DNA from 3 places in the Plantactinospora sp. WMMB334 genome. Region 3 is predicted to be linked to each of the others. Evidence: riboswitches for the same ligand, from Rfam matches in the RefSeq annotation. Region 3 holds a riboswitch; each other region holds the start of a gene.

What was found. Region 3 has a riboswitch for cobalamin ahead of ACN27G_RS00995 (ribonucleoside-diphosphate reductase subunit alpha). Riboswitches for the same ligand answer to the same signal wherever they lie in the genome.
Positions count from the first base shown of each region.
Region 1: linked by a shared signal. The riboswitch ahead of metE (5-methyltetrahydropteroyltriglutamate--homocysteine S-methyltransferase) and the one ahead of ACN27G_RS00995 (ribonucleoside-diphosphate reductase subunit alpha) in region 3 are both predicted to bind cobalamin.
Region 2: linked by a shared signal. The riboswitch ahead of ACN27G_RS01360 (ribonucleoside-diphosphate reductase subunit alpha) and the one ahead of ACN27G_RS00995 (ribonucleoside-diphosphate reductase subunit alpha) in region 3 are both predicted to bind cobalamin.

Region 1 is NZ_JBMHME010000002.1:310,757-323,641, reverse strand. Features, by position in the region: gene ACN27G_RS01405 (dipeptide/oligopeptide/nickel ABC transporter permease/ATP-binding protein) at 1-1,962, opposite strand, end outside; gene ACN27G_RS01400 (ABC transporter permease) at 1,964-3,037, opposite strand; gene ACN27G_RS01395 (ABC transporter substrate-binding protein) at 3,034-4,602, opposite strand; gene ACN27G_RS01390 (serine hydrolase domain-containing protein) at 4,661-6,064, opposite strand; gene ACN27G_RS01385 (winged helix-turn-helix transcriptional regulator) at 6,171-6,551, opposite strand; gene ACN27G_RS01380 (ester cyclase) at 6,647-7,264, shown strand; gene ACN27G_RS01375 (NADPH:quinone reductase) at 7,307-8,287, shown strand; gene metE (5-methyltetrahydropteroyltriglutamate--homocysteine S-methyltransferase) at 8,441-10,678, opposite strand; cobalamin riboswitch at 10,794-11,008, opposite strand; gene ACN27G_RS01365 (ribonucleotide-diphosphate reductase subunit beta) at 11,054-12,106, opposite strand; gene ACN27G_RS01360 (ribonucleoside-diphosphate reductase subunit alpha) at 12,103-12,885, opposite strand, start outside.
Region 2 is NZ_JBMHME010000002.1:302,284-310,673, forward strand. Features, by position in the region: gene ACN27G_RS01335 (FtsK/SpoIIIE domain-containing protein) at 1-3,864, opposite strand, end outside; gene ACN27G_RS01340 (hypothetical protein) at 3,864-5,234, opposite strand; gene ACN27G_RS01345 (hypothetical protein) at 5,449-5,703, shown strand; gene ACN27G_RS01350 (Scr1 family TA system antitoxin-like transcriptional regulator) at 5,670-5,969, shown strand; gene ACN27G_RS01355 (DUF397 domain-containing protein) at 5,993-6,190, shown strand; cobalamin riboswitch at 6,528-6,734, shown strand; gene ACN27G_RS01360 (ribonucleoside-diphosphate reductase subunit alpha) at 6,866-8,390, shown strand, end outside.
Region 3 is NZ_JBMHME010000002.1:200,302-208,468, reverse strand. Features, by position in the region: gene ACN27G_RS01010 (reverse transcriptase domain-containing protein) at 671-1,549, shown strand; gene ACN27G_RS01005 (IS256 family transposase) at 1,546-2,829, shown strand; partial or broken gene ACN27G_RS01000 (ribonucleotide-diphosphate reductase subunit beta) at 2,872-3,507, opposite strand; gene ACN27G_RS00995 (ribonucleoside-diphosphate reductase subunit alpha) at 3,504-5,894, opposite strand; cobalamin riboswitch at 6,025-6,232, opposite strand; gene ACN27G_RS00990 (hypothetical protein) at 6,571-7,014, opposite strand; gene ACN27G_RS00985 (peptidase) at 7,068-8,111, opposite strand.

The DNA.
Region 1 (12,885 bases), 110 kb from region 3:
CGAATCCGGTTCCCGGGTCTCCCGCTCGTTGTCCGGCGCCGCCGGACGGGCGTGCCAGCACGCCACCCGGTGTCCGGACGGATGCCGCCGCAGCGGTGGGTCCTCGTCCCGGCAGCGCTGCGTGGCCAGCGGGCACCGGGCCGCGTACGCGCACCCCCCGGGCAGCTCGGCCGGGTCCACCGGACGTCCGGGGATCACCGGCAGCGGCCGGTCCAGCGGGGAGTCCATCCGGGGTACGGCGCCGGTCAGCGCCCGGGTGTACGGGTGCAGCGCCGCCCCGGTCAGCCGCTCGGTGGGCAGGTCCTCGACGATGCGTCCGGCGTACATCACCAGTACCCGGTCGCAGACCTCGCTGACCACCGCGACGTCGTGGCTGATCAGCAGCAGTGCGACGTCGTCGGCGGCCCGGATCGCGGCCAGCAGGTCCAGCACCTGCCGCTGGACCGTGACGTCCAGGGCGGTGGTCGGCTCGTCGGCGACGATGAGCGCCGGGGTGCCCATCAGCCCCATGCCGATCATCGCGCGTTGCCGCATCCCGCCGGAGAACTCGTGGGGGTACTGCCGGGCCCGGCGCTCCGGATCGGTGATCCGCACGGCGCGCAGCCGGTCCACCGCCCGGCCGAACGCCTCGCGGCGGTTGCGGCCGTGGTGGTGCCGCGAGACCTCGGCGAGCTGGCGACCGATCCGCTGGGTCGGATTCAACGAGCTGGCCGGGTCCTGGAAGACCATCGCGAGCGAGCTGCCGAGCAGGCGGCGTTGCACGGCGGAGTCCGGTGCCCGCAGGTCGGCGCCGAGCAGGTGCAGGCGCTCCGCGTCGACCCGGCCGGCCGCGTCGGTCAGCCGGGAGACGGCGAGGGCGGTGAGCGACTTGCCGGAGCCGGACTCGCCGACCACGCCGACCGCCTCGCCCCGGCGGATCGTGAACGTCACCTCTCGTACCGGCCGCACCGGGCGGCCGGCGCCGGGGAAACTGACGGTGAGGTCCCGGACGTCGAGCACCACGTCGTCGGCCGGCTCGCCGGTGGACTCGTCGTCCGGCTCCTCGGCACCGGAACGCTCGTCGCCGGCCGCCGCCCGCTCCGTCGCCGTGCCGGTGGACGGCCCGGCCGGCACGGGGAGGCCGACCAGCGCGTCCATCCCGAAGCCCTTGGCCACCGCCTCGCCGAGCAGGTTGAGCGCCAGGCCGGCGACCAGCACGGCCAGCGCCGGGGCGATCGCGGCGGCCGGGTTGATGTAGAGCACGCCGATGCCGTCGTAGAGCAGCCGGCCCCAGTCGTACTCGGGTGACTGCACGCCGAGGCCGAGGAAGGAGAGACCGGCGAAGGCGAGCAGTGCGCCGCCGGCACCGATTGTCGCGTTCACCACGAGCGGCTCGGCGATGTTCGGCAGCAGGTGGCGCAGCAGGATGCGGAAGCGGCCGACACCGGCGACCCGGGCCGCGGCGACGAAGTCGCGGGCCGCGACACCGGCGACCAGGGTCTGCACCAGTCGGGCGAACATCGGCGCCCCGGCCAGCCCGATGGCGAGCGCCGCCCCGGTCGCGCCGACCCCGAAGATGACCGCGAAGAAGAGCGCGAGCAGCAGGCCGGGAAAGGCGATCGCGATCTGTACCGCACCCGACACGAGCCGACCGGCCCGCCGGCCGAGCAGCCACGGCGCGGTGCCGAGCAGGAGCCCCACCAGCACCGTGACGGCGGTGGCGGCGAGCGCGAGACCGACCGAGAGCCGGGTCGCCTCGAGCACCCGGAAGGCGATGTCCCGGCCCAGGTTGTCGGTCCCGGCCCAGTGCTCGGCCGACGGACCGGCGAGGATGTCGGCGGTGTCGACGGCGTTCGCCCGCCCGCTCCACGGCGCGGGACCGACCACGGCGATCACCAGGACCACCAGGACCAGCCCGGCCGCGGTGCGGCCCGTCGGGGTACGCAGCACGCGGAGCCAGCGGTGTCCGATGCGGAGGTTCACCTCAACCCTCCCGGATCATCGACCGGGGGTCGAGCAGCGCGAGCGCGACGTCGACGGCGGTGTTGATCAGCAGCACGCCCAGGCCGTAGATCAGCACGATGGCCTGCACCAGTGGGTAGTCCTTGCTGAGGATCGACCGCACGATCGTGGTGCCGAGGCCGGGCCAGGCGAAGACGTTCTCGACCAGAACGGTGCCTGCGACCATCGAACCGAGGATGAGGCCCGAGAGGGTCAGCGCGGCCGTGGCGGCGTTGGGCAGGGCGTGGCCGAGGTAGAGCGAGCGGACCGGCAGGCGTTTGGCACGCGCCGTGCGCAGGTAGTCGGCGTCCAGCACGCTCACCATCTCCACCCGCAGGATGCGGGCGAGGATCGCGGCCGGCCCCACGGCGAGGGAGAGCACCGGCAGCACGTATCCGGCGGCGGTGGCGTTGCCGGCCACCGGCAACCATTGCAGTGTGACGCCGAGCAGATACACCAGACCCACGCCGAGGAGGAAGTCCGGGATCGCGCCGAGCACGACGCTGCCGGTGGTGAAGGCCACCTCGGCGCGCCGGCCGCGACCCCGCCGGGTGAGCACACCCATCACCACCCCGACCGGCAGGGCGAGCGCGACCGCGGCGAGGAAGGCGAGCGTGGCCAGCGTCAGCGTGGCCGGCAGGCGCTGACCGACGACCTCGGTCACCGGCAGCCGGGTCAGGATCGAGACCCCGAGGTCCCCGGTGAAGAGGCCCTTCAGGTACGCGGCGTACTGGGTGAGCAGCGGGTCGTCCAGACCCAACGCGGCACGGCGCTCGGCCACCAGCGCCGCCGGGGCGGTGGGGCCGAGCGCGGAGCGGACCGGGTCCCCGGGTACCAGATGGATCATCAGGAACGCGGCGGTGACCAGTACCCAGAGCGAGACCAGGAGCCGGGCGGCCCGGCGCAGCGCGAAGCGGAACCATGCGTTGTCGACGATCCGGAGGACCGGCGGCGGTACGGCCGCCGGTCCCTCCCCCTCCACCCGCACCGCCGGCCGCGACCGGACGGATGCGGCGACCCTGCCGATCCGCCGCGTGCCGAGCCGGTCGGTGGTCATCGGTCGAGCATCCGGATGCTCGTCGGAATGAGCTGGCCGGGAGTCTCGAACCGGGCCTTGACGCCGTACGTCGGCACCTGCTGGTTCGCGAACGGCACCACGTCGGCCGCCTTCACCAGCGCGGTCTCGGCGGCAAGCCAACTCGCGCAGCCGGCGACGCCGTCCATCGCGCTGGCCTGCTTCACGGCCGCGTCGTACCCACTGTTGCCGATCCCGGCGAAGTTGGTGCCGTCGGGCACGGTCGGCCCGGAGAGGAACGGCACGAGCTGGTCCGGGCTGTTGACGTTGACCGGTGCCCAGGCGATGTCCCAGTCACCGGTGCCGAAGAGGGTCTGGTTCATCACGTCCGCACTCTGCGGCTTGGTCGTGACCTCGACCCCGGCGGCCTTCCACTGCTGCACCGCGAGCTCGGCGGCGGCGGTGCCCGCGCTCCCCCCGGTGGTCGGGTACGCGAAGACCAGCGGCCTGCCGGCGATCCTCTTGAGCGCCTCGGTGGCCGCCGCCGCGTCGTGGGCCGGCAGCGCGTCGCCGAGTTGCCCGCCGGGACAGGCGACCGGCTCGATCGCGGCGAGCGTCGTGGGCGGGGTGCCCTTGCCGGCGGAGAGCACGGTCCGCACCTCGGCGAGGTCGAGCGCCTGGGTGAGGGCCATCCGGACGGCCGGGTCGGCGGTGGCGTGCCCCTCGGCCTGGTTGTACCACTGCTGGCCGAGCAGCGCGGTGGTGCGCGCCGCGAAGAGGCCGGCCCTGTCCAGCCGCTCGGCGTCGGGCCCGGTCACCTGCGCGGCGTTCAGCTCGCCGGAGAGCAGCAGGTTCGCTGCGGTGGCGGGATTTTCCACGATCTTGATCACGACGGTGTCGGGCATGCCCGGGGTGGCGGTGGTCGCGCCGTCCGGTCCCCAGTCGTAACCCTCGCGGATCGCGTACGTGTAGTGGTCGCCGGGCACGGCCTCCGTGAGGGTGTACGGCCCGGTGCCCGAGGTGCCCCTCGCCAGGGTCGCACGGTCGGCCATCCCGCCGGGGCAGACGATCGGCAGGCTCGCCAGCCCGTTCAGCACGAACGGCGCCGGGGCGGCCAGCTTGAGGGTCACGGTGCCGGCGGCATCGTCGCCGCTGGCGGTGGCGCCGGCCGGCAGGAAGGTGCCGAGGAACGGGCTCTTGTTCTCCGGGTCGCCGACGTAGCCGAGGTTGTCGCTGACCACCTTCGCCGTCATGGGGGTGCCGTCGGCGCAGGTGATGCCCTTGCGCAGGGTGAGCGTGACGTCGGTGCCCCGCGCGCTCCACTTCTCCGCGAGCTGCGGCCTGATCTCCCCACTCTTCGAGTCGACGCTGACCAGCGTGTCGTACCCGAGCTGGGTGACGGTGAAGAGTGCCGTGGCGGCCGAGGACTGCGGATCGAGGTTGCCCGGGTCGGCGGAGAGCGCCATCGTGAAGGTGCCGCCGTCCACGACCTGCCCCTGCGACTGCTGTCCCGTGCCGCCGCCGCCTCCGCCGCCGCATCCGGCCAGCGCCAGCGACGCGCAGATCCCGGCGGTACCGACAATTCTCGTACCAGTTATGAGTTTCATTAAAGAAAACCTCTTCCAGCCTGCCGGCTCGACGGGGGATGGGCGTGGTGGGCCCGGCTCAGGCGGGCGGTGCGGTGGCGTCCGCCCGGCGGACGGCCCGGCCGACGTGCAGGAACCGGGCGCGGCCCGCGCCGTCGTCGCCGACGAACGCGTGCGGTGCGTGGATGCCGTGCTCCGGCTCCAGCGGAATGAGGCTGTCGCCGCGGTACTGCACGAGCTCTTTGCGGGACGCCTGCCCCACGAGTTCGGCGATGTCGCCCTTGGGCGTCTGCTCGATCCAGATCCGGCCGTCCTCGTCCTGGCTGACCGTCAGGTCGGCCACCTGCGAGGTGTACGTCCCGACGAACCGCCGCGCGTCCACCGGCTGCGGGTTCTCGGGCGGTCGCGGCAGGTCGGGCAGCGCGACTCTGCCGAGCTCGCCCAGCACGAGGCGGAAGACGTCGCGGTAGAGCGACATCGCATCGCCGCCGTTGGTCATCAGCGCCACGGCGAGCCCGTCCTCGACGGCCAGGCGGAGGAAGGCGGCCTGCCCGATGGTGTTGCCGTCGTGCCCCACCAGCGCGCCGCCGGGGGTGTCGAAGCGTTCGAAGCCCAGCCCCCAGGAGGTGCCCATCAGCCCGAGATCGGGCAGGGCCACCTCGCGCCGCCGCATCCGGGCCGGGGTGCCCGACGCCAGCACACGCGTGCCGTCCGTGGCCCGGCCGTCCTCGAGGTGCATCCGGGCGAAGCCGAGCAGGTCGCGGGGGCGCATCGCGAGCATGGCACCGGCCGGCGCGTTGGACCGGGCGAGCGCCCAGACGGGCGCCGGACGAGGACCGGCACCGGGCTCCGGCTCCAGGTGGCCGACCGCGACCCGGTGCAGGATCGCCTCGTACGGCCCGGTCGCCGTGTGGGTCAGGCCGAGCGGCCCGATCAGGTGCCGGCGCAGGCAGTCGTCGTACGGGATCCCGCGCACCACCTCGACGAGCCGGCCGAGCACGCAGTATCCCGCGTTGTTGTAGGAGAACTGCTCGCCGGGCGCGAAGAGCTGCGGCACGTCGTGCAGGGTGGCGACGTATTTCGCCAGGCAGTCGTCGCCGACGCCGGTGTCGGTGAAGATGTCGCCCTCGAAGCCCGCCGTGTGGTTCAGCAACTGCCGGGTCGTGACGACCTCGGCGGCCTCCTCGTCGCCGATCCGGAACTCCGGCAGGTACGTGCGGACCGGCACGTCGAGGTCGATGCTGCCCTCGTCGGCCAGCTGCAGCACGAGCGTGCTCGTCCAGAGCTTGGTGATGGAGCCGATCTGGAAGAGCGAGTCCGGCGTCGCCTCGACTCCGGTGGTGGTGCTCAGCAGCCCTGCGGCGCCGTCGACGATCCGGCCGTCGTGCAGGACCCCCCAGGCCGCGCCCGGTATCCGGTATCCCCGGAGCAGTTCCGGAACACGAGCCTCCAGGATCGCCTGGACGTCTGTGATCGTCGTCATATCGCGATCGTAAAATCCCAGGCCCGACCCGGTGTTCGTCGATCCGGACGAAAAATTCACCGCGTCCTGGTCGAATCGAACAACGACGGCTAGCCGGCCTCAGCGGTTACCGGTTGTCGTAGTCGCGTTGCGCCTGCAGCACCGCCGGCATCTGGGCCTGCAGGAAGGCGAACAGGGCCAGCAGGTGCTCGGCGACGGCGCGCCCGGAGCCGGTCAGCGAGTATTCAACGTGCATCGGAAAAGTGCTGACCTCGTTGCGTGCGACGAAACCGTCGCGCTCCAGCGCCTGCAACGACTGCGCCAGAATCTTCTGGCTGATGCCGTCCACCCGGCGCCGCAACTCGTTGAAACGCATCGGCCCGCCCGCCAGCGCACCCAGGATCAGGCTGCCCCAGCGGCCGGTCACCCGCTCGAGTGTCGACCTCGACGGACACATGCGCGCGAACACGTCATACAGGTCCGCGGGCTGATCAGTCCAGGTTTCCACCAGGCAACGTTACCTCACTCACAGCGGTATCTAGGGGATTGCGGTTTCTTGCAGAAACCTCGATGCTCGAGGTCGACATCGCAACCCACGAGAGAGTGAGTACCGTGATGGACCGCCGCACCCTTCTGCGCGACAGCAGCGCCGCCGCGCTCGGCGCGACCGCGCTCAGCGCCTTCGCCCTGGGCGAGCCCGCCCTGGCCCACCAGGCGTTGCGCACCACACCGCTGCCCGACCCGGCCACCACGCCGGTGCCCAACCCGCCGTTCCCGCACGGCCTCGACCCAGCCGAGCGGGCCCACCTGAAGACCTTCGACGAACTCGACTTCGACGTCTTCACCCACGCCGACTGGAGCCGCCTCGGCGAGAGCCACGCCCCGAACATCCGGGTGCACTGGCCCGACGGGCACTACACCGACGGCATCGACCAGCACATCGCCGACCTGAAAGCGCTGTTCGTGTGGGCGCCCGACACCCGGATCCTCGAACACCCGATCCGCATCGCCATGAACGAGTTCACCGCGGTCACCGGGGTCATGCGCGGCACCTTCACCCGCCCCATGCCCGACGGCAACGGCGGTTTCCTCCCGCCCACCGGCAAGAAGTACGCAATCAACATGGCCACCATCGGGATCTGGAACCGCCGCAGGGGTTACATGGACGAGGAGTTCCTCTTCTGGGACAACCAGTCCTTCTACGCACAGATCGGTCTGTGACAACCCCGGGCGGACGTGACCCACGAAAGGGAGTGAGACGACGTGCGCGCAGTCTGGTACGAGCACCCGGGCCCGGCGACCGCCGTACTCCAGGTCGGCGAGATGCCCGACCCGGCCCCGGGCCCCGGCGAGGTCCGGGTCCGACTGACCCGTTCCGGCATCAACCCTGGTGACACGAAGAAACGGGCCGACTGGGTCGGCTACGGGATGCCCTTCCCCCGGGTGATCCCGCACAGTGACGGCGCCGGCGTCATCGACGCCGTCGGCACCGGAGTCACCCCGGACCGCCTCGGCCGCCGGGTCTGGGTGTTCGGCGCACAGTCGTACCGGCCGTACGGGACCGCCGCGCAATTCACGGTGGTCCCGTACGACCACGCCGTCGAGCTGCCCGACACCGTCAGCGACGACGTCGGCGCCGCCCTCGGCATCCCCGGCATCACCGCCCACCGCGCGGTCTTCGCCGACGGACCGGTCACCGGCAGCACAGTGCTGGTGCACGGAGCACTCGGCGGCGTCGGCTCCCTGGCCGCGCAGCTGGCCCTGTGGGCAGGCGCCACCGTCATCGCCACCGTCCGCCGGCAGCACGACGCCACACAGGTCAAACTCGCCGGAGTCCCCGTCATCGCCCTCGACACCGACGACCCGGCCGCCGCGATCCGGGAACACGCCCCTCAGGGCGTGGACCGCATCATCGAGGTGTCATTCTCCGACAACATCGACCTCGACGCCGCCGTGACGAAGAACCAGGCGGTCATCGCGGCCTACGCCACCAGCCACGAGCAGCCCCGCCTCCCGTTCTGGCCCATGCTGTTCGACAACATCACCATCCGGCTGCTGGGCAGTGACGACTTCCCCGCCGAGGCCAAACAGCAGGCGGCGGCCGACCTGACCGCCGCAGCCCACGACGGGGCGCTGTCCATCCCCATCCGCGCCCCGCTGCCCCTGGAACGAACCGCCGAGGCACACGACCTCGTCGACGCCGGATCCCGCGACCGGATCCTGCTGGCGCCGGAGTGTGGCTGAACGTCGGCGTAGGGGCGTCGAAGAGGGCTTTGGCGTGCTCGACGGCGCGGACCGCCTCGATCACGGAGCGGAAGGCGGTCGACCCGACACTCACGGTCACTCCCGGGTCATGCCGGGCGGGCCCCTGCGGGGAGCCCACCCGGCCTGGCGTTGTCAGTCTCCGCGGACCTCGGCGGCGGCGGCGACCAGGTGCCGCAGCGACGCCTCGGCCTCGGCGTAGCCGCGGGTCTTCAGGCCGCAGTCCGGGTTGACCCAGAGCCGCTGGGCCGGGACGGCGGCGACCGCCCGCCGCAGCGCCTCGACCACCTCGTCGCGCGACGGGACCCGCGGCGAGTGGATGTCCCACACCCCGGGGCCGACGCCCCGGCGGTAGCCGATCGCGGCGAGGTCGTCGAGGACCTCCATCTTCGACCGGGACGCCTCGATGCTTGTCACGTCGGCGTCGAGGGCGTCGATCGCGCTGATCACCTCGCCGAACTCGCTGTAGCAGAGGTGGGTGTGGATCTGGGTGTCGTCGGCGACACCGCTGGTGGCCAGCCGGAACGCGCCGACCGCCCAGTCCAGGTACGCATTCTGGTCGGCCCGGCGCAGCGGCAGGGTCTCGCGCAGCGCCGGCTCGTCGACCTGGATTACCCGGATCCCCGCGGCCTCCAGGTCGCGGCACTCGTCGCGCAGCGCGAGCGCGACCTGGTCGGCGGTGTCGGCCAGCGGCTGGTCGGTACGGACGAACGACCAGGCCAGGATGGTGACCGGTCCGGTGAGCATCCCCTTGACCGGCCTGCTGGTCAGCGACTGGGCATAGGTGGACCAGTCGACCGTCATCGGCGCCCTGCGGGCCACGTCGCCGTGAATGACCGGCGGGCGTACGCAGCGGGAGCCGTAGGACTGCACCCAGCCGTACCTGGTGGCGGCGAACCCGTCGAGCTGCTCGCCGAAGTACTGGACCATGTCGTTGCGCTCCGGTTCGCCGTGCACGAGCACGTCCAGGCCGAGCTGCTCCTGGAGCCGGACGACGTGCTCGACCTCGGCGCGCATCCGCTGCACGTAGCCGGCGTCGTCGAGCCGGCCGGCCCGGTGCTCGGCACGGGCCCTGCGCAGCTCGGCGGTCTGCGGGAACGACCCGATCGTGGTGGTCGGCAGCTCCGGCAGCCCCAGCCGCCGCTGCTGGGCGGCGGCCCGGTCCGGATAGTCGCCGCGCTGCCGGTCCGCCGGGGCGAGCGCGCCGAGCCGGGCCCGGACGTCGTCGTGCCGCCAGGCCGCCGGGACGGGCGGCAGCCGCTCGGGCAGGTGGGCGGTCCCGTCGCGCAGCGCCCGCCCGAGCAGGACGACCTCGTCCACCTTCTGCCGGGCGAACGCGAGCCGGGCGTACAGGTCCGGGTCGAGCCGGGTCTCGACGGAGAGGTCGACCGGGACGTGCAGCAGCGAGCAGGAGGTGGAGACCGCGACGTGGTCGGCCAGCCCGGCGACGGTCGCCCCGGCCGCGACGGCGCCGCGCAGGTCGGTACGCCAGATGTTGTGCCCGTCGACCAGGCCGGCGACGATGGTCCTGCCGCGCAGCGGGCCGGCGCCAGCGAGCCGTTCGAGGTTGCCCGGCCCGGCGACCAGGTCCAGGCCGACCGCCTCGACCGGGGTGTCCAGCAGGGCCGGCAGGGCGTCGCCGAGCTCGCCGAAATAGGTGGCCACGAAGATCCGGGGCCGCCGTTCGAGCGCGCCGAGCCGGGTGTAGGCGCGGCGCAGCGCGTCGATCTCGGCCGGGCCGCGGTCGGCGACGTAGCCCGGCTCGTCCAACTGCACCCAGGCCACGCCCGCCTCGGCCAGCGCGGTGAGGATCCCGGCGTACGTCTCGACCAGGTCGTCGAGCCGGGCGAACGGGTCGGCGCCCTTGGCCAGCAGCAGGAACGTCGCCGGCCCGACAAGCACCGGCCGGGTGGTGACCCCCAGGTCACGGGCCTCGGCGAACTCGCGCAGCGCCTTCGCCGGGTTGGCGGTGAAGACGGTGTCCGGGCCGATCTCCGGCACCAGGTAGTGGTAGTTGGTGCCGAACCACTTGGTCAGCTCCAGCGCCGGCGCGGCGTCGACGCCGCGCGCCATCGCGAAGTAGGTGTCCAGCTCGGAGAGGCCGAGCCGGGCGAACCGGGCCGGAATCGCGCCGACCGCGACGGCGGTGTCGAGCACGTGATCGTAGTAGGAGAAGGTGTTCGACGGAATGGCGTCGAGACGGGCGTTGGCCAGCGTCCGCCAGACCTCGGCCCGGAGCCCGGCGGCGGTCTGCTCCAGAGCCTCCGCGTCGATGCCGCCGGCCCAGTACGCCTCGACGGCCTTCTTCAGCTCGCGGTTGGCACCGATGCGCGGATAGCCGAGCACGGTGCTCTGGCCGAATGCGGTACTCATCAAACAGGGTCCTTCCCTCGAAGCGTCCGGCGGGCGCGGGAGGGGGAGGCAGGGTACGGCACGGTACCGGCTTCCGCCCTGGCCCTCCCGAGAGACCGCCAGCGGCGCACACCGGGTGGTGTGCGCAGCGCTGGCAGGTCTTCGGACTCGCGGGCATGACCTCTACGGTCGCCTACTGGCCGTCGCTTCCCAGACCTCTTCCGGTCCAGTGCTTCGTTGACGGCGGTCGTTCCCACTCACCGCTGCGGGGCAGTCCCGGTCTCGCACCGGGTTCCCTCTTACGACGCCCCACCCTGTGGAGTGGGGCGAACCAGCACCATCCGCCATGGTACGGGTCCGGCGGTCGGATCGGCGCCAGGCCGCCCGGCGTACGAATCAGAAATCGTCGTCGAAGCTCACCGCCCCCGTGACCCCGACCTGATAGGCCGACACCCGCCGCTCGAAGAAGTTCGACAGCTCCTGCACGTCCTGCAACTCCATGAACGCGAAGGGGTTACGGCTGCCGTACATCGGCTCGATGCCGAGCATGGCCAGCCGCCGGTCGGCGACGTGCTGGAGGTACTCGCGCATGTCGGCCGGCGACATGCCGGAGACCCCCTGTTCGAGCAGGTCGGCGGCGAACTGGACCTCACACTCCACCGCCTCGGCCAGCATGTCCCTGACCTGCTGTTCCAGCTCGGCATCGAAGAGGTCCGGCTCTTCGGCGCGTACGGTGTCGACCACGTCGAAGGCGAAGGCCATGTGCATGGACTCGTCCCGGAACACCCAGTTGGTGCCCGAGGCGAGGCCGTGCAGCACACCCCGCGAGCGCAGGAAGTACACGTACGCGAAGGCGCCGTAGAAGAACAGTCCCTCGATGCAGGCGGCGAAGCAGATCAGGTTGAGCAGGAACGCCCGCCGGTCCTCGCGGGTCGTCAGCTCCCGCAGTTCGAAGATCGAGTCGATCCACCTGAAGCAGAACTCGGCCTTCCGGGCGATCGACGGGATGTTCTCCACCGCCGCGAACGCCTCGAACCGCTCCTTCTCGTCCGGAACGTACGTGTCCAGCAGGTTCAGGTAGAACTGGACGTGTACGGCCTCCTCGAACAGCTGCCGGGAGAGATAGAGGCGGCCCTCCGGGGAGTTGACGTGCTGGTAGAGGTTGAGCACCAGGTTGTTGGCGACGATCGTGTCGCCGGTGGCGAAGAACGCCACCAGCCGGGACACCAGGTGCCGCTCCGCCGGGGAGAGCCGGGCCAGGTCGGCGAGGTCGGAGTGCAGGTCGACCTCCTCCACGGTCCAGGTGTTCTTGATCGCGTCCTTGAACCGGTCGAAGAACTGCGGATAGCGCATCGGCCGAAGGGTCAAATCCATGCCGGGGTCGAGCAGCAGGTGCCGCTCACCGGTGCCGCTGCCGGTGCTGGTGCGGGTTTCGGGAGTGGTGGTCACTGGCAGGCCTCGCAGCTTTCGGGGTTTTCCAGGGAGCAGGCGAGCGCCTCGTCGTCGCTCACCGCGACGATCGGCTTCGTCGCCGGGGTGACCGCGACGGTGGCCTGCTGGATCCGGGTCGCGGGACGCGACCGCAGGTAGTAGGTCGTCTTCAGCCCGGACTTCCAGGCGTAGAGGTACATCGAGGAGAGCTTGCCGATGGTCGGCGCGCTCATGAACAGGTTCAACGACTGCGACTGGTCGATGTACGGGGCACGGGCGGCGGCCAGGTCGACCAGGGCCCGCTGCGGCAGCTCCCACGCGGTGCGGAACAGTTCCCGTACGTCGCCGGGAATGTCGACGACGCCCTGCACGGAGCCCTCGGCCCGCTTGACCTGCTCGCGGATCGCCGCCGTCCACAGCCCGCGCGCCTTCAGCTCCCGCACCAGGTAGGTGTTGATCTGGAGGAACTCGCCGGACATGGTCTCGCGCTTGAAGAGGTTGGAGACCTGCGGCTCGATGCACTCGTAGCAGCCGGCGATCGAGGCGATCGTCGCGGTCGGCGCGACCGCCACCAGCAGCGAGTTCCGCAGGCCGTGCGCGGCGATCGTCGACCGCAGCGCGGCCCACCGCTCCACCTGGCCGAGTTCGGCACCCCACAGGTCCGGGTGCAGCTCGCCCCGCGCCGCGCGGGTCTCGGCGTACGCCGGATGCGGGCCGAACCGCTCGGCGAGCCCCGCCGAGGTCTCCAGCGCGGTCAGGAAGATCTCCTCCTGCACCCGGGTCGACAGCTCCCGGGC
Region 2 (8,390 bases), 100 kb from region 3:
CACCGGGAACGGCCGGCGTTGCGCCGGCACGCCGCTGTCCCGGGCGGTGGCCCGGGCCGCGATCCGGCGGATCGCCTCGACCTGCGCCGGGCCGGACGGGTCCGGGTCCAGCAGGGCGACCTGGATCTCCGCCTGGTCCGCCGAGCGCCAGCCGCGTCCGGGCGGCACCACCTCCGGCACCCGACGGTGGTTGACGCCGATCGCCGAGTAGTCGGTCCGGTCGGTCATCCGCAGCATGATCCGGTGGTCGTTCAGGTTGGCCACCCGCCCGGTCAACAGCGACCGCTCGGAGGACATCACCAGGTGCAGCCCGGCGGCCGGCCCCTCGCGCAGCAGGCCGAGGAACTGGTCCAGCAGCCGGCCGCCGTCGTGGTCGGCCAGGACGGCGGCCAGCGAGTCCCAGCCGTCCACCAGCAGCACCAGATGCGCCGGACGCTCCGTCGGCGGCAGCGCCGCCCGCAGCTCGTCGAGACCGGCGCAGGAGTGCCGGGCCAGCAGGTCGTGTCGGCGGGCCAGCTCGCCCTGGAGCCGGCCGACCAGGCGTTCCAGGCGTTCCAGGTCGGCCCGGGGGACGACCGCGCCGCAGTGCGGAAGCTCCGACAGCACCACCGTCGACCCGCCGGCCGCGTCTACGGCGTAGAGGTGCACGTCGGCGCAGGAGAGCGACCGGGCCAGCGACGCGGCGAGCGTACGCAGCAGCTGTGACCGGCCGGTGCGGGAGGCGCCCAGCACGTAGAGGTGTCCGAGGGTGGCGAGGTCACAGGTCAGCACCGGCTGGCTCTGCTGCTCCGGCAGGTCGGCGAGCGCGTACGGCACCGGGGGCAGGCCGGGACCGGCCCGGGACTCCGGCGGGGTGAGGTCGTCCAGCAGCACCACCGGCGGCAGCGGTGGCAGCCAGGGGCTCCGCTGCCGCTCGCCGCCGGTCTCGCGGGCGGCGGCGTCGATCGCGTCCACCAGCACGTCCAGGTCGGTGGCGGCCAACTCGTCCGGTGCGGTGCCGGCGTGTGTCGGCTCCACAGGTGGCGGCAGCGCCCGACCCAGCCGGGACCAGGGCAGTTCCGTGGCGTTCACCGGGGCGGTCGGCGGTGCCTCGGACGGGTCGGAGTCGGCATTCTGGTACACCGCGCCGACGTACCCGGTCTGGAAGGGCACTGTGGAGCGGTGGGCGAGCCGGGCGAGCGCCCGCCCGGGGGTGGCCACCGGGATCATCGCGGCGTCCGGTACGTCGATCACGTCGGAGCTCTCCGTCGGGTCGGTGACCCGCAGCGCGATCCGCAGGTTGGTGTTGGCCCGGATGTCGGTGGTCACCACGCCGCCGGGGCGCTGGGTGGCCAGGATCAGGTGGATGCCGAGCGACCGGCCCCGCTGGGCGATGCTGACCAGGCCGGGGATGAAGTCCGGCACCTCCCGGGCGAGCGTGGCGAACTCGTCGATGACCAGCACCAGCCGGGGCACCGCCGGCAGCGAGGGGTCGCGGCCACGCATCACCCGGTACTGGACGAGGTCCTTGGCGGCGACCCCGGCCAGGATCTCCTCACGGCGGCGCAGCTCCGCGCCGAGCGACTCCAGCGCCCGGACCACGAGGGCACTGTCCAGGTCGGTGACCATGCCGAGGGTGTGTGGCAGGCGTACGCAGCTGTGGAACGCGCTGCCGCCCTTGTAGTCGACGAGCACGAACGTCAACTCGTCCGGGCGGTTCACCGCGGCCAGCGACACCACCATCGTCTGCAGCAGCTCGGACTTGCCGGCGCCGGTGGTGCCCGCGATCAACGCGTGCGGCCCGTCCCGGACCAGGTCGAGGGTGACCGTTCCGTCGAAGCCGCTGCCGATCACGAAGCTGGTGGACGCGGGTTGCCGGGACCAGCGCCGGGCAAGGTCGGCGCCGTCCGGCGGGTCGGCCGCCAGCAGGTCCAGCAGCCGGCTGCGATCGGGCAGTCCGGCGGTTTCGTCCGGGGTGACGTCCCGCAGCGGGGCCATGGCCCGGGCGACCCGGTCGCACCACCGCGGGGTGACGAGGTCCGGACGTACTCCGGTCGCCTCGGGCACGCCGGTCTGCCGTACGGTCAGCCCGTCCGCGTCGGCCCGCAGCACCGCGGTGCACTCCTCCGGCAGCAGCCGCTCCTCGGCGTCGATGCAGATCGCGAAGACCCGTACCGCCGGCCCCTCGGTGAGCACCTGCACCATGCCGGAGACGTCGCGCAGCCGGCGCGCCCCGTCGACGACCAGCAGCACGTCGGGTTCGCTGAACATGACCTGGCCGAGCTGGGATCCCCGGGCCCTGGTCCGGGCGGTGACCAACGACACCAGCTCACCGACCCGGTTCGCCACCGTCTCCGGGTCGTTGCCGACCAGCGTGTAGGGCCGCCCGGCCGGGACTCCGTCCTCCGGCGGCCGGGCGTGCGGCAGCCACCGCACCCAGCTCCACCGCTCCTCCCCGCCCGGCTCGGTCAGCAGGCGGATCTGCAGGTCGCGCGGGCTGTGCAGGGCGGCGGCCTGGAGGACGAGCCAGCGTGCCGTCGCGTACGTGGTCTCCGCCTCGCCGGCCAGGCCGACCACCTGGCGGTCGACCAGGTCCACGGTGACCGGCGCGTCCGGCACGGTCCAGCGCAGATGTCGGTCCGGGTCGGCGCGGGCCGGGTCCTCCACCTCGATGAGCGACGGCTGGTCCATCGTGCCGACCCGCAGCACCAGATGGTCGGGGTCGCGGCGGCGCCGCTCCCACAGCCGCCGCCCGGGGCCGACGGCGGTGTGCAGGACGGTGGCCGGGTCGGGTGACGCCTCGCACCTGGCCGACCGTTCCTCGGCGACCGCCGCCGTCAGCTCCCGCAGCATCCGGGCGCGCTTGCGCCGGTATTCGGCGAGATCCCTGCGGTACCGCTTGCGGCCGCTGCGCCGGTCGGTGTACCAGTTCGACAGGGCCAGCACCGGGCTGAGCACCATGATCAGCAGGAAGAAGTACGAGCGGAAGAGGAAGACGAAGGCCAGGCCCAGCACCATCGGGGCGAGGATCATCAGCAGCGGGATCGGGCGGCGGGTCGGCTTGACCGGCGGGGTGGGCAGCCGGCGCCGGGCGAAGAGCAGCGGTGGCACGATCCGGGGCGGCCGGTTGAAGTCCAGCATCGGCACGTCCACGGCCGGCGTCACCGCGGCGTCCGGCGCCGGCCGCGGCACCAGCCGCAGCAGGCTCTCACCCACCGCCAGGTCCACCCCGGGCGGCCAACGGCGGGCTCCGTCGTGCCGTTGCGCCCAGGTGTCGGTCCCGTCCTCCGCCTCGTCCTCCCCCTCGTCCTCCGTCCCGTCCCGCCCCTGCCCGGCCGCGGGCTCCGCCGGCCGCGACCGCTCCGAGTGGTCCGAGTGGTCCGGGTGTCCGGGTGGACCCTCCGGCTCGGTCCGGGCGGGGGGTTGCGGCGCCGCCAGGCGTACCTCCGGACCAGCGGTGGCCAGCCAGGCGCGACCCTGGTCGTCGACGGTGAGCCGTGCGGCGTGCGCGGGCACCCCGCTGCCGCCCGGGTCGATCGCGGAGCCCGGCGCCGAGCCGATGTCGTGACAGCCCAGGCCGACCGGCCAGATCCGTCCGGCGCCGGGGCCGCCGACGCCGTGCACCTCCAGCCAGTGGGTCCGCAGGTCGCCCGGCAGGTCCCGTACCCCACCGGCCGCCGCCGGCCCGCCGTCGGCGAGCCGGACCCCGGCGACCAGCCCGGCCCGGCTCACCGTCCAGGTCGGATCCAGCCGTGCCCCGTCCAGATACCACTCGCCGGCTGCGCCGTCCTGCTCGACGACCGCACCGACCGGCGTCCGCACCCCGACGTCCAGCGCGACGTCCCGGTCGGTTCCGGCGGAGACGACGGTCAACAGCAGGCGCATCAGCGGTCTCCGTTACGTCCGGCGGGCTCGACGCCGGAGTGGACCATCGGCCGTCGCTGCTCGTGCGTCTGCTCGATCAGGTCGTCGTTGGTGCCGGGCGGGGCAGGTGTGCCCGGCGGGGCAGGTGTGCCCCGCGGTGGTGGCGCGGCCGGCACGGCGGGCGACGCCGCGACGACCGGCCGGCCGTCGCGGGGCATCGTTGGTCCCGGTCCCGCTGGTCCCGCCGGTTTCGCTGGTCCCGCCGGTTTCGCTGGTCCCGCTGGTTCCGCCGGGACGGAGGAGGCCGCGCCGGGGGCTGCGGATCCCGGAGAGTACTCCTCGGCCCAGGCCGGTGCCGGTGCGGTCGTGGGCGCGGCCCGGCGGGCGGGCCGCAGGCACCGGGCCAGCGGCGCGGAGTCCGCGTCGATCCGCAGTTCCGGCGCGATCACCCGGCCGGCCAGGTCGACCCGTAGCCGCCAGCGTGATCCGGGCAGGTAACCGGCGACCAGGACCAGCAGCCCGGGATCGTCGGCGACCAGGGTGGCGAGCTGCGCCGCCGCCGGCGGATCGGGCCGCCGGCAGACCAGGACGGTACGTCCGGCCGGCTTTGCCGAACGCCGGGCGAGAGGCGGCCGCGCGAGGGTCGTCAGGGCCTCGGCCATCGGCATCCGGTCGGTGCCGGCCGCCGCCAGACCGTCGCCGGGATCCGCCGCGATGACCAAACGCCGCACGCCGTGCCCGTCGGTCAGGGCCGAGAGCTGGACGGCCAGCGCGGACACCAGCCGCTCCGCCGGCGTCGGGGCTCCGTGCACCGACACGATGCCGGGGCAGCGGGCGAGATCCAGCAGCACCAGCGTGCTGGCGCGAACGCCCACGGCGACCGGCAGCGGGTCGCCGGTCGCCGGCCCGTGGACCGGTGGCAGCGGCCCGCGGGCCCGCCAGCTGCGCGCCGTGGTGACCTGCCACGAGGATTCCGCCGCCGGTAGCGGCACGTCCGGCCCCGCACCGGCGAGCCGCACGCCGAGTTCTCCCGGGCCCAACAGCACCAGGTACGGCCAGAAGTCGTCCCGGTGGGCCAGCGCCGATCGTGCCGACACGATCCCGGCTCGGGCCGCCGGCACCGGCCCCGAGCCGGCGAAGCACTCGTTGACCACCCGCATGCCGCGCCGAAGGCGGACGACGTTGACGATCGGCGCCACCAGGTCCCGCGCCGCGCCGACGACGCCGCGCCGGAGGCGCCGTCCGGTGCCCCGCAGGCCGTACCGGCGGTCGAACCACCGCAGCAGCACCACCAGCAGGATCAGCACTTCCAGGACGGTGAGTACGGCCAGCAGCGTCTGCCGATTGGTGTCCAGGAAGCGGCCGAGGCCGCTGAAGGACGGCGCGTTCAACCGTGCTCCTCCCTCACCCGTAGCGCGCCAGATGCGGCACAGCCGTGCCTCGATGCTAACCGTGGGCGGATGGCCGCCCTGGCGGCCGAGATCCATCCGGGAACGTCAGATCCGCAGTTCACGCTGCGCGGCCGCAGGGCGGAGTCGTGACCATATCCAGCCGATGAACTCTTGGTGACGATCCGTCCCACGTGCGGATCGCGGTGCCGCGGGCGTGCTCGGCCGCAGCGAGTCGAAGATATACAAGATCGAAGCAGGCGATGTCGGCATCAACCGCGGCGACCTCATCGTCATGCTCGACCGCTACGGCATCATCGACGAACAGCGCCGCGCCACCATCTTCGACCTCCAGCAGCAGGGCAAGCAGCGTGGCTGGTGGGCCAAGTACGGCCAACTGCCCAGCAACTACATCGCCGCACCGGCGGGCTTGAGGTCATGCGCACCCAGCTGCGCCACCTGGTCGAGATGAGCAAGCGGCCAAACGTCGAGCTGCAGGTGCTGCCGTTCAGCGAGGGCTGGCACCCCGGCACCGTCGGCTCCTTCTCGATGCTGGAGTTCCCGGAGGATGTCCACAGCCCGGTGTCGTACGTGGTGAGCCAGGCTGGCGACGCCTATCTGGAACGTGAGGATGACATGCGTCGGGTTACCCTTACCTACACCCACCTGCACGCGGCGGCGCTCAGCGCCAGCAAGTCCCGCGACCTGATCGCCGCCATCGCCAGGGATCTGGCTTAGACCCGGAAGAAGGAGGCGCGGCGATGGATCTGTCTCGCGCCGTGTGGCACAAGAGCACCCGCAGCGACGCCAACGGCCAGTGCGTAGAGGTGGCGCTGAACCTTCGCGGCGTTGTGCCGGTACGCGACAGCAAGGATCCCTTGGGGCCTGTGCTGGTGTTCGGGGCGACGACCTGGACCGCGTTCGTGGCTTCGATAGCGGCAGGCGGGTACAGGGCGTAAGCCCCGAGCACGCCCGACCTCTTCCGGGCCTGTCGCCGGTGGCCACTGCTGGGCTTCGGTCGTCCCGGCGTGCGTCGACCCGCGCGCCCCGGATCGTGTCGATGCACTCGTAATTTCTTGCGGCGGCAGAGCGTTAGGCCCGGTCGACTACCGTCCCACCCTGCGTCTGTTGGCTGGGTCAAGCAACCGCCTCGCCTCCCAGTCCGGGTTCGCAAGACCCTGGATCAGGCGCCCTCGATCTCCCCACCGTGACCTCGGCCCGCCTGGCCGATGTGGTCTTCCACCGCGACACGCCCGACACAGCATCTGGTGTTTCCTCGTTCGGTCGCACCCATATATGGTGTTGCTCGCAGCTGGTTCGGCTACCGATCCTCGGTAGCCGAGGCAAGAGGGAACCCGGTGCGAATCCGGGGCTGCCCCGCAGCGGTGAGTGGGAACGACCGCCGTCACACGGCACTGGACCCTCGGGTCCGGGAAGCGACGGCCAGTAGGCACGAGTACGACGCCCGCGAGTCCGAAGACCTGCCAGCGCGCCGCACGCGACGTGTGCGGCGGTCGAAGGCCGCGCGGGACGGCCGACGTCATCAGCCGGGCCTCGGCAGCTGTGCCGACGGTGCCCGGCGGCGTCCTTCCGCGCACCCGTCGACCTCTTGGGACAGGCGTGAGGAGGGGGACATGACCGCGACGCGCGAGGAGGTTGCGCCGGACCAGGCGGTGCCGGAGCAGCGCCGGCACGTGATGCGGGTCCGCAAGCGCAACGGCGACACCGAGCCGGTGGACGTCAACAAGATCGTCAGGGCGGTGGAGCGGTGGGTCGCCGACCTGGACGAGGTGGATCCGCTGCGGGTGGCGACGAAGACGATCAGCGGGTTGTACGACGGGGCGACCACGGCCGAGTTGGACAAGCTGTCGATCCAGACGGCGGCGGAGCTGATCGGCGAGGAGCCGCAGTACTCGAAGCTGGCGGCGCGGCTGCTGGCCGCGTACGTGGACAAGGAGGTCCGCGGTCAGGGGGTGGCGAGCTTCAGCCAGTCCATCCGGTACGCCCACGGGCTGGGGCTGATCGGGGACGAGACGGCCGCGTTCGTGGCCCGCAACGCCCGCAAGCTCGACGACGCCGTCGACCCGGACGGTGATCGGCGGTTCGAGTACTTCGGCCTGCGTACGGTCGCGGACCGGTATCTGTTGCGGCATCCGGAGTCGCGGCTGGTGGTGGAGACGCCGCAGTACTGGCTGCTGCGGGTCGCCTGCGGCCTGTCGCAGACGCCCGGCGAGGCGATCGACCTCTACCGCCTGATGTCCAGCCTGGCGTACCTGCCGAGTTCGCCGACGCTGTTCAACTCGGGCACCCGACACACCCAGATGTCGTCGTGTTTTCTTGTCGACTCGCCGCGCGACGAGCTCGACTCGATCTACGAGCGCTACCACCAGGTGGCGAAGCTGTCGAAGTTCTCCGGCGGGATCGGCATCTCCTGGTCGCGGGTCCGTGGTCGCGGCGCGTTGATCCGGGGCACCAACGGCAGGTCGAACGGGATCGTGCCGTTCCTGAAGACGCTCGACGCCGGGGTGGCGGCAGTGAACCAGGGTGGCCGGCGCAAGGGCGCCGCCTGCGTCTACCTGGAGCCGTGGCACCCGGACGTCGAGGAGTTCCTGGAACTGCGGGACAACACCGGCGAGGACGCCAGGCGTACCCACAACCTCAACCTGGCGAACTGGATCCCGGACGAGTTCATGCGCCGGGTGGAGGCGGACGGCGAGTGGTCGCTGATCGACCCCTCCGACGCGCCGGAGCTGCCCGACCTGTTCGGGGAGGCGTTCGACGAGGCGTACCGGGCGGCGGAGAAGAAGGCCGTCCGGACGGTGAAGGCCCGGGACCTGTACGGGCGGATGATGCGCACGCTGGCGCAGACCGGCAACGGGTGGATGACGTTCAAGGACGCGTCGAACCGGCTCTCCAACCAGACCGGGGCGCCGGGCAACACCATCCACCTGTCGAACCTCTGCACCGAGATCCTCGAGGTGAACAGCGACGCCGAGACCGCGGTCTGCAACCTGGGGTCGATCAACCTGGGTGCGCACGTCACCGCGGACGGCGTGGACTGGGAGAAGCTGCGGGCCACGGTACGTACCGCGGTGGTGTTCCTGGACCGGGTGATCGACATCAACTACTACCCGGCGGAGCAGGCGGCGGCGTCGAACC
Region 3 (8,167 bases):
GAGTGGGGGTGAGAGACCTTCACCGCTGACCTGTCGTAGCAGGTGGGTGGAGCTGGGGGCAGTCTGACCCGGGTGGTGCTGGGGAGGGTGGGAGCGGCCCTGACAAAGCCGGGACGTGTCGGTACTGCCAGACGGTGCGGGTTCGGCGAGCGGGTTGGAGAGGAGTACGCGAGGAACCGGCGTCTTTACGTCTCTTAACGATTACACCGGCTCGAAACCTGGCGGATCTGGGCCGGATGCGGTGCGCACCCACCCTCGGCGGGTGGGGAACTCCTTGGCCGGTATCTCGAAGCCGGCCGGGAGGCCACGGGGAAGGTCTACGGCGTACCCGTGGCGATGCCGCAGGGACACAGTCGGGCTCCTCCTCCAACGAGCGAATCGCAGTGAACACGGGAACCGCCTGGTCGGGGTCCCTGCGGCGGGCGGCCAGTCCGCAGGCCTGGGATAGGCGCATCGACCGCTGAACGGGCCGGGTGGGGCGGAGCCGCCGTAGTACTCCGAGCCGGGGAGAGCCCGCGCGCATGGGGAAGGGCGGCAGCGGTATCGAGAAGGGAAGGACGCTGCAATGCCGGAAGACGCGCCGCCGAATGGCGGTGCTCCGATCGAGGTGGCTCTCACGGGACCGCATCGGCGGGTATCGGAGATGCAGGCCAAGCTTCACCGTTGGGCGGTGGCCGATCCCGGCCGCCGGTTCGACGATCTGTTCAACCTCGTGCACGACCCGGCGACGCTGATCGTGGCGTTCGAACGGGTCGCTGGCAACCGGGGCGCCGGCACTGCGGGCGTGGACGGCCTGACGGCCGCCGTGGTCGAGGATGTGATCGGTGTTCCCGGGTTCCTGGACGACCTACGCGTCCGTCTCAAGGCGGGTGTGTTCCGGCCGCTACCGGTGCGGGAGAAGCGGATCCCCAAGCCGGGCGGTTCGGGAAAGGTGCGGCGGTTGGGGATTCCCACCATCGCCGACCGGGTGGTCCAGGCCGCGTTGAAACTGGTGCTGGAGCCGATCGTCGAGGCCGACTTCAAGCCGGTCTCCTACGGGTTCCGGCCCAAACGGCGGGCCCAGGACGCGATCGCCGAGATCCACTTCTACGGCAGCCACGGATACCGGTGGGTGCTGGACGCGGACATCGCCGCGTGCTTCGACGAGATCGACCACGTGGCGCTGATGGACCGCGTCCGGAAGCGGGTCAAGGACAAACGGGTGCTGGCGCTGGTCAAGGCGTTCCTGAAGGCCGGGCTCCTGACGGAACTCGGCGAGATCGAGGACACCTGGACCGGCACGCCGCAAGGGGGCATCCTCTCCCCACTGCTGGCCAACATCGCCCTGTCGGCGCTCGATGAGCACCTGCACCGGGCATGGGACAGCGGCGGTGAGTTGTCCACCAGTTCCCGACGCGAACAACGCCGGGCCAAGGACCTGCCCTCGTGGCGACTGGTCCGCTACGCGGACGACTTCGTCGTCATGGTCAACGGGACCAGGCAGGACACCGAAGCACGGGTGTGTACAACTAACGGCGGATCTGCTGATCAAGGGAGATGCGCCAGATGACGACCGAGACCACCATCGAGCAGGAGCCGGCAGGCGGGTCGGTGGATGCGGCCACGGATGAGCAGTTGATCGCGCTGCTGGTGGACCGGGCACGCGGTGAGGGGCTGAAGCTGACCGGTGAGGGCGGCCTGCTGCAGCAGCTGACCAAGCGGGTTCTGGAGTCCGCTCTGGAGGGCGAGATCACCGACCACGTCGGCTACGACAAGCATGATCCGGCGGGCAAGGGCACCGGGAACTCCCGTAACGGCACCCGGGCGAAGACGGTGCTGACCGATGTTGGTCCGGTCGAGGTGCGGGTTCCGCGGGACGTCGCGGGGACGTTCGAGCCGCAGATTGTGCGCAAGCGCCAGCGCAGGTTGTCCGGGGTGGATGAGCTCGTGTTGTCGTTGTCGGCCCGGGGGCTGACGCACGGGGAGATCGCCGCGCACCTGGCCGAGGTGTACGGCGCCGAGGTGTCGAAGCAGACGATCTCGACGATCACGGACAAGGTCGTCGACGGGATGGCCGAGTGGCAGAACAGGCCCCTCGACTCGGTCTACCCGGTCGTGTTCATCGATGCGATCAACGTGAAGATCCGGGATGGGAAGGTTGCGAACCGGCCCGTCTACCTGGCGATGGCGGTCACCGTCGACGGACATCGTGACATCCTCGGCCTGTGGGCCGGCGACGGCGGCGAGGGCGCCAAGCACTGGTTGCACGTGCTCACCGAGCTGAAGAACCGCGGCGTCGCTGATGTGCTCATGCTCGTCTGCGACGGACTCAAGGGCCTACCCGAAGCGGTCGAGGCGGTATGGCCGCGCACCATCGTGCAGACCTGTGTGATCCACCTGCTGCGTAACTCGTTCCGCTACGCGGCCCGACAGGACTGGGAGAAGATCGCCAAAGCGCTCAAGCCGGTCTACACCGCGCCCACGGAGGACGCGGCGACGGAGCGGTTCCTGGAGTTCGCCGAGGCCTGGGGCCGGAAGTACCCGGCGATCGTGAAGCTGTGGGAGAACGCCTGGGCCGAGTTCGTACCGTTCCTCGCCTTCGACGTCGAGATCCGCAAGGTCATCTGCTCCACCAACGCGATCGAGTCCGTCAACGCCCGCATCCGCAAGGCCGTCCGCGCCCGCGGACACTTCCCCAACGAACAGGCCGCGCTCAAGTGTGTGTACATGGCGCTGATGAGCCTCGACCCCACCGGCAACGGCCGCCGCCGGTGGACCATGCGCTGGAAAGCACCTCTCAACGCGTTCCAGATCGCCTTCGAGGGCCGGCTCACCCCGGCCAACCACTGACCATTTCAAAAACCAAGATCAGCCGTTAACTTGACACTCCCCTCCCCGGGAGCGCAGGAAGTAGACGTACGCGAAGGCGCCGTAGAAGAAGAGTCCCTCGATGCAGGCGGCGAAGCAGATCAGGTTGAGCAGGAACGCCCGACGGTCCTCGCGGCTGCGCAACTCCCGCAGTTCGAAGATCGAGTCGATCCACTTGAAGCAGAATTCGGCCTTGCGGGCAATCGAGGGGATGTTCTCCACGGCCGCGAACGCCTCGAACCGTTCCTTCTCGTCCGGGACGTAGGTGTCGAGCAGGTTCAGGTAGAACTGAACGTGCACCGCCTCCTCGAACAGTTGCCGGGAGAGATAGAGGCGGCCTTCCGGGGAGTTGACGTGCTGGTAGAGGTTGAGCACGAGGTTGTTGGCGACGATGGTGTCGCCGGTGGCGAAGAACGCGACCAGCCGGGAGACCAGGTGCTGCTCCGCCGGGGAGAGCCGGGCCAGGTCGGCGAGGTCGGAGTGCAGGTCGACCTCCTCCACGGTCCAGGTGTTCTTGATCGCGTCCTTGAACCGGTCGAAGAACTGCGGATAGCGCATCGGGCGCAGCGTCAGGTCCATGCCCGGGTCGAGCAGCAGGTGCCGCTCACCAGAGCTGGTGCCGGTGCTGGCGGTGGTGCGGGTTTCGGACGTGGTGGTCACTGGCAGGCCTCGCAGCTTTCGGGGTTTTCCAGGGAACAGGCCAACGCCTCGTCGTCGCTGACCGCGACGACCGGCTTGACGACCGGGGTGACGGCGACGGTGGCCTGCTGGATCCGGGTCGCGGGACGCGACCGCAGGTAGTAGGTGGTCTTCAGCCCGGACTTCCAGGCGTACAGGTACATCGAGGAGAGCTTGCCGATCGTCGGCGCGCTCATGAACAGGTTCAACGACTGCGACTGGTCGATGTACGGGGCACGGGCGGCGGCCAGGTCGACCAGGGCCCGCTGCGGCAGCTCCCACGCCGTGCGGAACAGCTCCCGTACGTCGCCGGGAAGGTCGGTGATGCCCTGTACGGAGCCCTCCGCGCGCTTGATCTGCTCGCGGATCGCGGCGGTCCACAGCCCTCGTGACTTCAGCTCCCGCACCAGGTAGGTGTTGATCTGGAGGAACTCCCCGGACATCGTCTCGCGCTTGAACAGGTTGGAGACCTGCGGCTCGATGCACTCGTAGCAGCCGGCGATCGACGCGATCGTCGCCGTCGGCGCGATCGCCACCAACAGCGAGTTGCGCAGGCCGTGCGCGGCGATCGCGGACCGCAGCGCGGCCCACCGCTCCACCTGGGCGAGTTCGGCACCCCACAGGTCCGGGTGCAACTCGCCCCGCGCCGCGCGCGTCTCGGCGTACGCCGGATGCGGGCCGAACCGCTCGGCCAGCCCGGCCGAGGTCTCCAGCGCGGTCAGGAAGATCTCTTCCTGTACCCGGGTCGACAGCTCTCGCGCCTGCGGTGAGTCGAACGGCAGGCGCAGCGTGAAGAACGCGTCCTGCAACCCCATCAGCCCGAGCCCGACCGGTCGCCAGCGGGGGTTCGACGCCGCCGCCTGCTCCGCCGGGTAGTAGTTGATGTCGATCACCCGGTCCAGGAACACCACCGCCGTGCGGACCGTCTCCCGCAGCCTCTCCCAGTCCACGCCGTCCGCGGCGACGTGCGCGCCCAGGTTGACCGACCCCAGGTTGCACACCGCCGTCTCGGCGTCGCTGTTCACCTCCAGGATCTCTGTGCACAGGTTGGACAGGTGGATCGTGTTGCCCGGCGCGCCGGTCTGGTTGGAGAGCCGGTTCGAGGCGTCCTTGAACGTCATCCACCCGTTGCCGGTCTGTGCCAGCGTGCGCATCATCCGCCCGTACAGGTCCCGGGCCTTCACCGTCCGGACGGCCTTCTTCTCCGCCGCCCGGTACGCCTCGTCGAACGCCTCCCCGAACAGGTCGGGCAGCTCCGGCGCGTCGGACGGGTCGATCAACGACCAGTCCCCGTCCGCCTCCACCCGGCGCATGAACTCGTCCGGAATCCAGTTCGCCAGGTTGAGGTTGTGGGTACGCCTGGCGTCCTCGCCGGTGTTGTCCCGCAGTTCCAGGAACTCCTCGACGTCCGGGTGCCACGGCTCCAGGTAGACGCAGGCCGCGCCCTTGCGCCGACCACCCTGGTTCACCGCCGCCACCCCGGCGTCGAGCGTCTTCAGGAACGGGACGATCCCGTTCGACCTGCCGTTGGTGCCCCGGATCAACGCGCCGCGACCACGGACCCGCGACCAGGAGATGCCGATCCCGCCGGAGAACTTCGACAGCTTCGCGACCTGGTGGTAGCGCTCGTAGATCGAATCCAGCTCGTCGCGCGGCGAGTCGACCAGGAAACACGACGACATCTGGGTGTGCCGGGTGCCGGAGTTGAACAGCGTCGGCGAACTCGGCAGGTACGCCAGCGACGACATCAGCCGGTAGAAGCCGATCGCCTCACCGGGCGTCTGCGACAGGCCGCAGGCGACCCGCAGCAGCCAGTACTGCGGCGTCTCCACCACCAGCCGCGACTCCGGATGCCGCAACAGATACCGGTCCGCGACCGTACGCAGACCGAAGTACTCGAACCGCCGATCACCATCCGGGTCGACAGCGTCGTCGAGCTTGCGGGCGTTGCGGGCCACGAACGCGGCCGTCTCGTCCCCGATCAACCCCAGACCGTGCGCGTACCGGATCGACTGGCTGAAGCTCGCCACCCCCTGACCGCGGACCTCCTTGTCCACGTACGCGGCCAGCAGCCGCGCCGCCAGCTTCGAGTACTGCGGCTCCTCGCCGATCAACTCGGCCGCCGTCTGGATCGACAACTTGTCCAACTCGGCCGTGGTCGCCCCGTCGTACAACCCGCTGATCGTCTTCGTCGCCACCCGCAGCGGATCCACCTCGTCCAGGTCGGCGACCCACCGCTCCACCGCCCTGACGATCTTGTTGACGTCCACCGGCTCGGTATCGCCGTTACGCTTACAAACCCGCATCACATGCCGGCGCTGCTCCGGCACCGCCTGGTCCGGTGCAACCTGCTCTCGCGTCGCGGTCATGTCCCCCTCCTCACGCCTGTCAAAGAGGTCGACGGGCGCACGGGAGGACGCCACCGGTCACCCTCGGCATTCCTGCCGCGGTCCGGCTGATGGCGTCGGCCGTCCCGCGCGGCCTTCGACCGCCGCACGCGACGCGTGCGGCGCGCTGGCAGGTCTTCGGACTCGCGGGCGTCGTACTCGTCCCTACTGGCCGTCGCTTCCCAAACCCGAGGGTCCAGTGCTTCGTTGACGGCGGTCGTTCCCACTCACCGCTGCGGGGCAGTCCCGGATTCCCACCGGGTTCCCTCTTGCCTCGACCACCATGGATTGACAGTCGAACCAGCTGCGGACAACACCATATATGGGCACGACGAAAGGAGGAAACACCAGATACTGTGTCGGGCGTGTCACGGTGCAGGATTTGCGGCCCGACTTCCCCAGCGCCATGGGAGTCGGGCGCGCGCCAACGGCGACGCGGACGGGTCGGCCGCAGGCCGGTGACCGATCAGGGCGGTACCCCACGTGGCCCGGTCGTCCCCTGGTCCTTGACCCGCCATAGCGGCAGGAACCCGTCGACGATGACCGTCCGCCGACCGAGCGTCGTGCCGGATTCCCACCCCGTCTTGGTCCGAGGCATCGCATGGTGGTGGCATGCCTGGCCGGCCACCGGCACGGCGGTCGGCCAGGCGGGCCGAGGTCACGGTGGGGAAATCGAGGGTGCCTGGCCGGATCCGAATCGCCAGCCTTCGACGGTGCCCTGGGCGGGGTTGTAGCTGGTGGCGCCGAGGGTGCTGTAGGACCAGGTGCCGCCGGGTGGGGCGTGCCAGTAGGACCAGTAGGCGCTGGCCGGGGGTGTGTTGACGCACGGTTCGGCGGCCGGTGTCGGTCGTCCGTTGATGCGGCAGATGAACGCGAGACCCCAGCGTTGGGTGCCGGTGACGGTGTAGCCGGCGCCTTGCAGGGCGGCCAGGCCGGTGGGTGGGTCGCCGAGGTAGCAGGCGGTCTGCACGCCGAGGCCGAACGCGGTGAAGTCGACGACGACGGTGACCCCGGTGCCGGGGCTGCACGCGGCGGCGTGCGCCGGGCGGGGCGTCGGGTCGGCGGCGACCAGCCCGGCCGCGACGACGATGATGGCGATCAGTGCGGCGATGTGGCGGCGGATCGGGATAGGCACTGGTGAACCTCCCATGGTGGTCATCGGTGCGGACACGCCAGGGTCGGGGCGGCCGGGTGGGAGCCGGCGGCGGACAGGGTGGCGAAGCCGCTGCCCGCCAGTCCGGGGACGGCTTGGGCGGTGGCGCGGGTCGCGGTGGTGGCGTCGTACCCGCCGTCGGTGTAGGCGATCGCGCCTCGGTTCACCGCGGGCGCGGTGCAGGTTTGCTGGAGACTGCTCAGGAACTGGCGGGCGTGCAGCCACGGCACGACCCGGCCGGCGGTGCGGAGCGCCTGCGCGGCCAGTCCGGTGCTGTTGGCGTTGGCCACCCCGTTCGCGGTGAACGACCCGTCGTCGGCCTGTACGGAGACCAGCCATCGAGCCGCCGCCTGGGCGACGAGGGGACGGTCGGCGGCGAGGAGTGCCTGGATCGCCAGTGCGGTGGCGTCCACGTCGCTGACGCAGGTGGCCTGGGCGAGTAGCAGGGGGAAGCCGCCGTCGGGGCAGCGGGCGCCGGCCAGGAAGGCCACCGCCGCCGCCGGGGGTGCTCCGCCCGCCCGGTCGAGTGCCAGCACCGCGAAGGACTGGCTGAACATGTTGCTGAAGTCGCCGAAGGCGGACCGGTCGGTGAACCTACCGGTTGGTGCCATCAGGGTGTGGAGGCGGGCGATCAGGTCGACACCGCCGAACGCTGCCGGATTCAGGCCGCGGACCTGTGCGCCGAGGGCGAGTTTGGCGGTCGCTCCGGCGTACGCCTCGGTGCCGTCGCCTATGTAGCCGGTGGTGACCGCCGGTTGCGCCAACCAGGCGGTGGCGTTGCTGGCGTTCGTGTCGGCGACTTTCGCGGCGGCGAAGGCGAAGATCGCGTCGAGGGTGAGTCCCTGGTCGGGGTAGGCGACGCCGTCGAAGACGACTTCGAACCGTTCGCCGTCGACCATCTGGCGGGCGAGCCATCCTGCGGCGGCGTCGACACGGTTGAGGGTGGATTGTGCGGCGGCCGGTGCAGCGACAGCCACAGACAGGGTGAGGGTGGCGAGTACGCCGGTGAGGAGGGTGCGGGTGCGGTGCCGGAGGAGGGCGGCCATCAATCGGTGCCTTTCCGGCCCGACGGTCGACGCGACCCGGGACCGCTCCCGGGCGG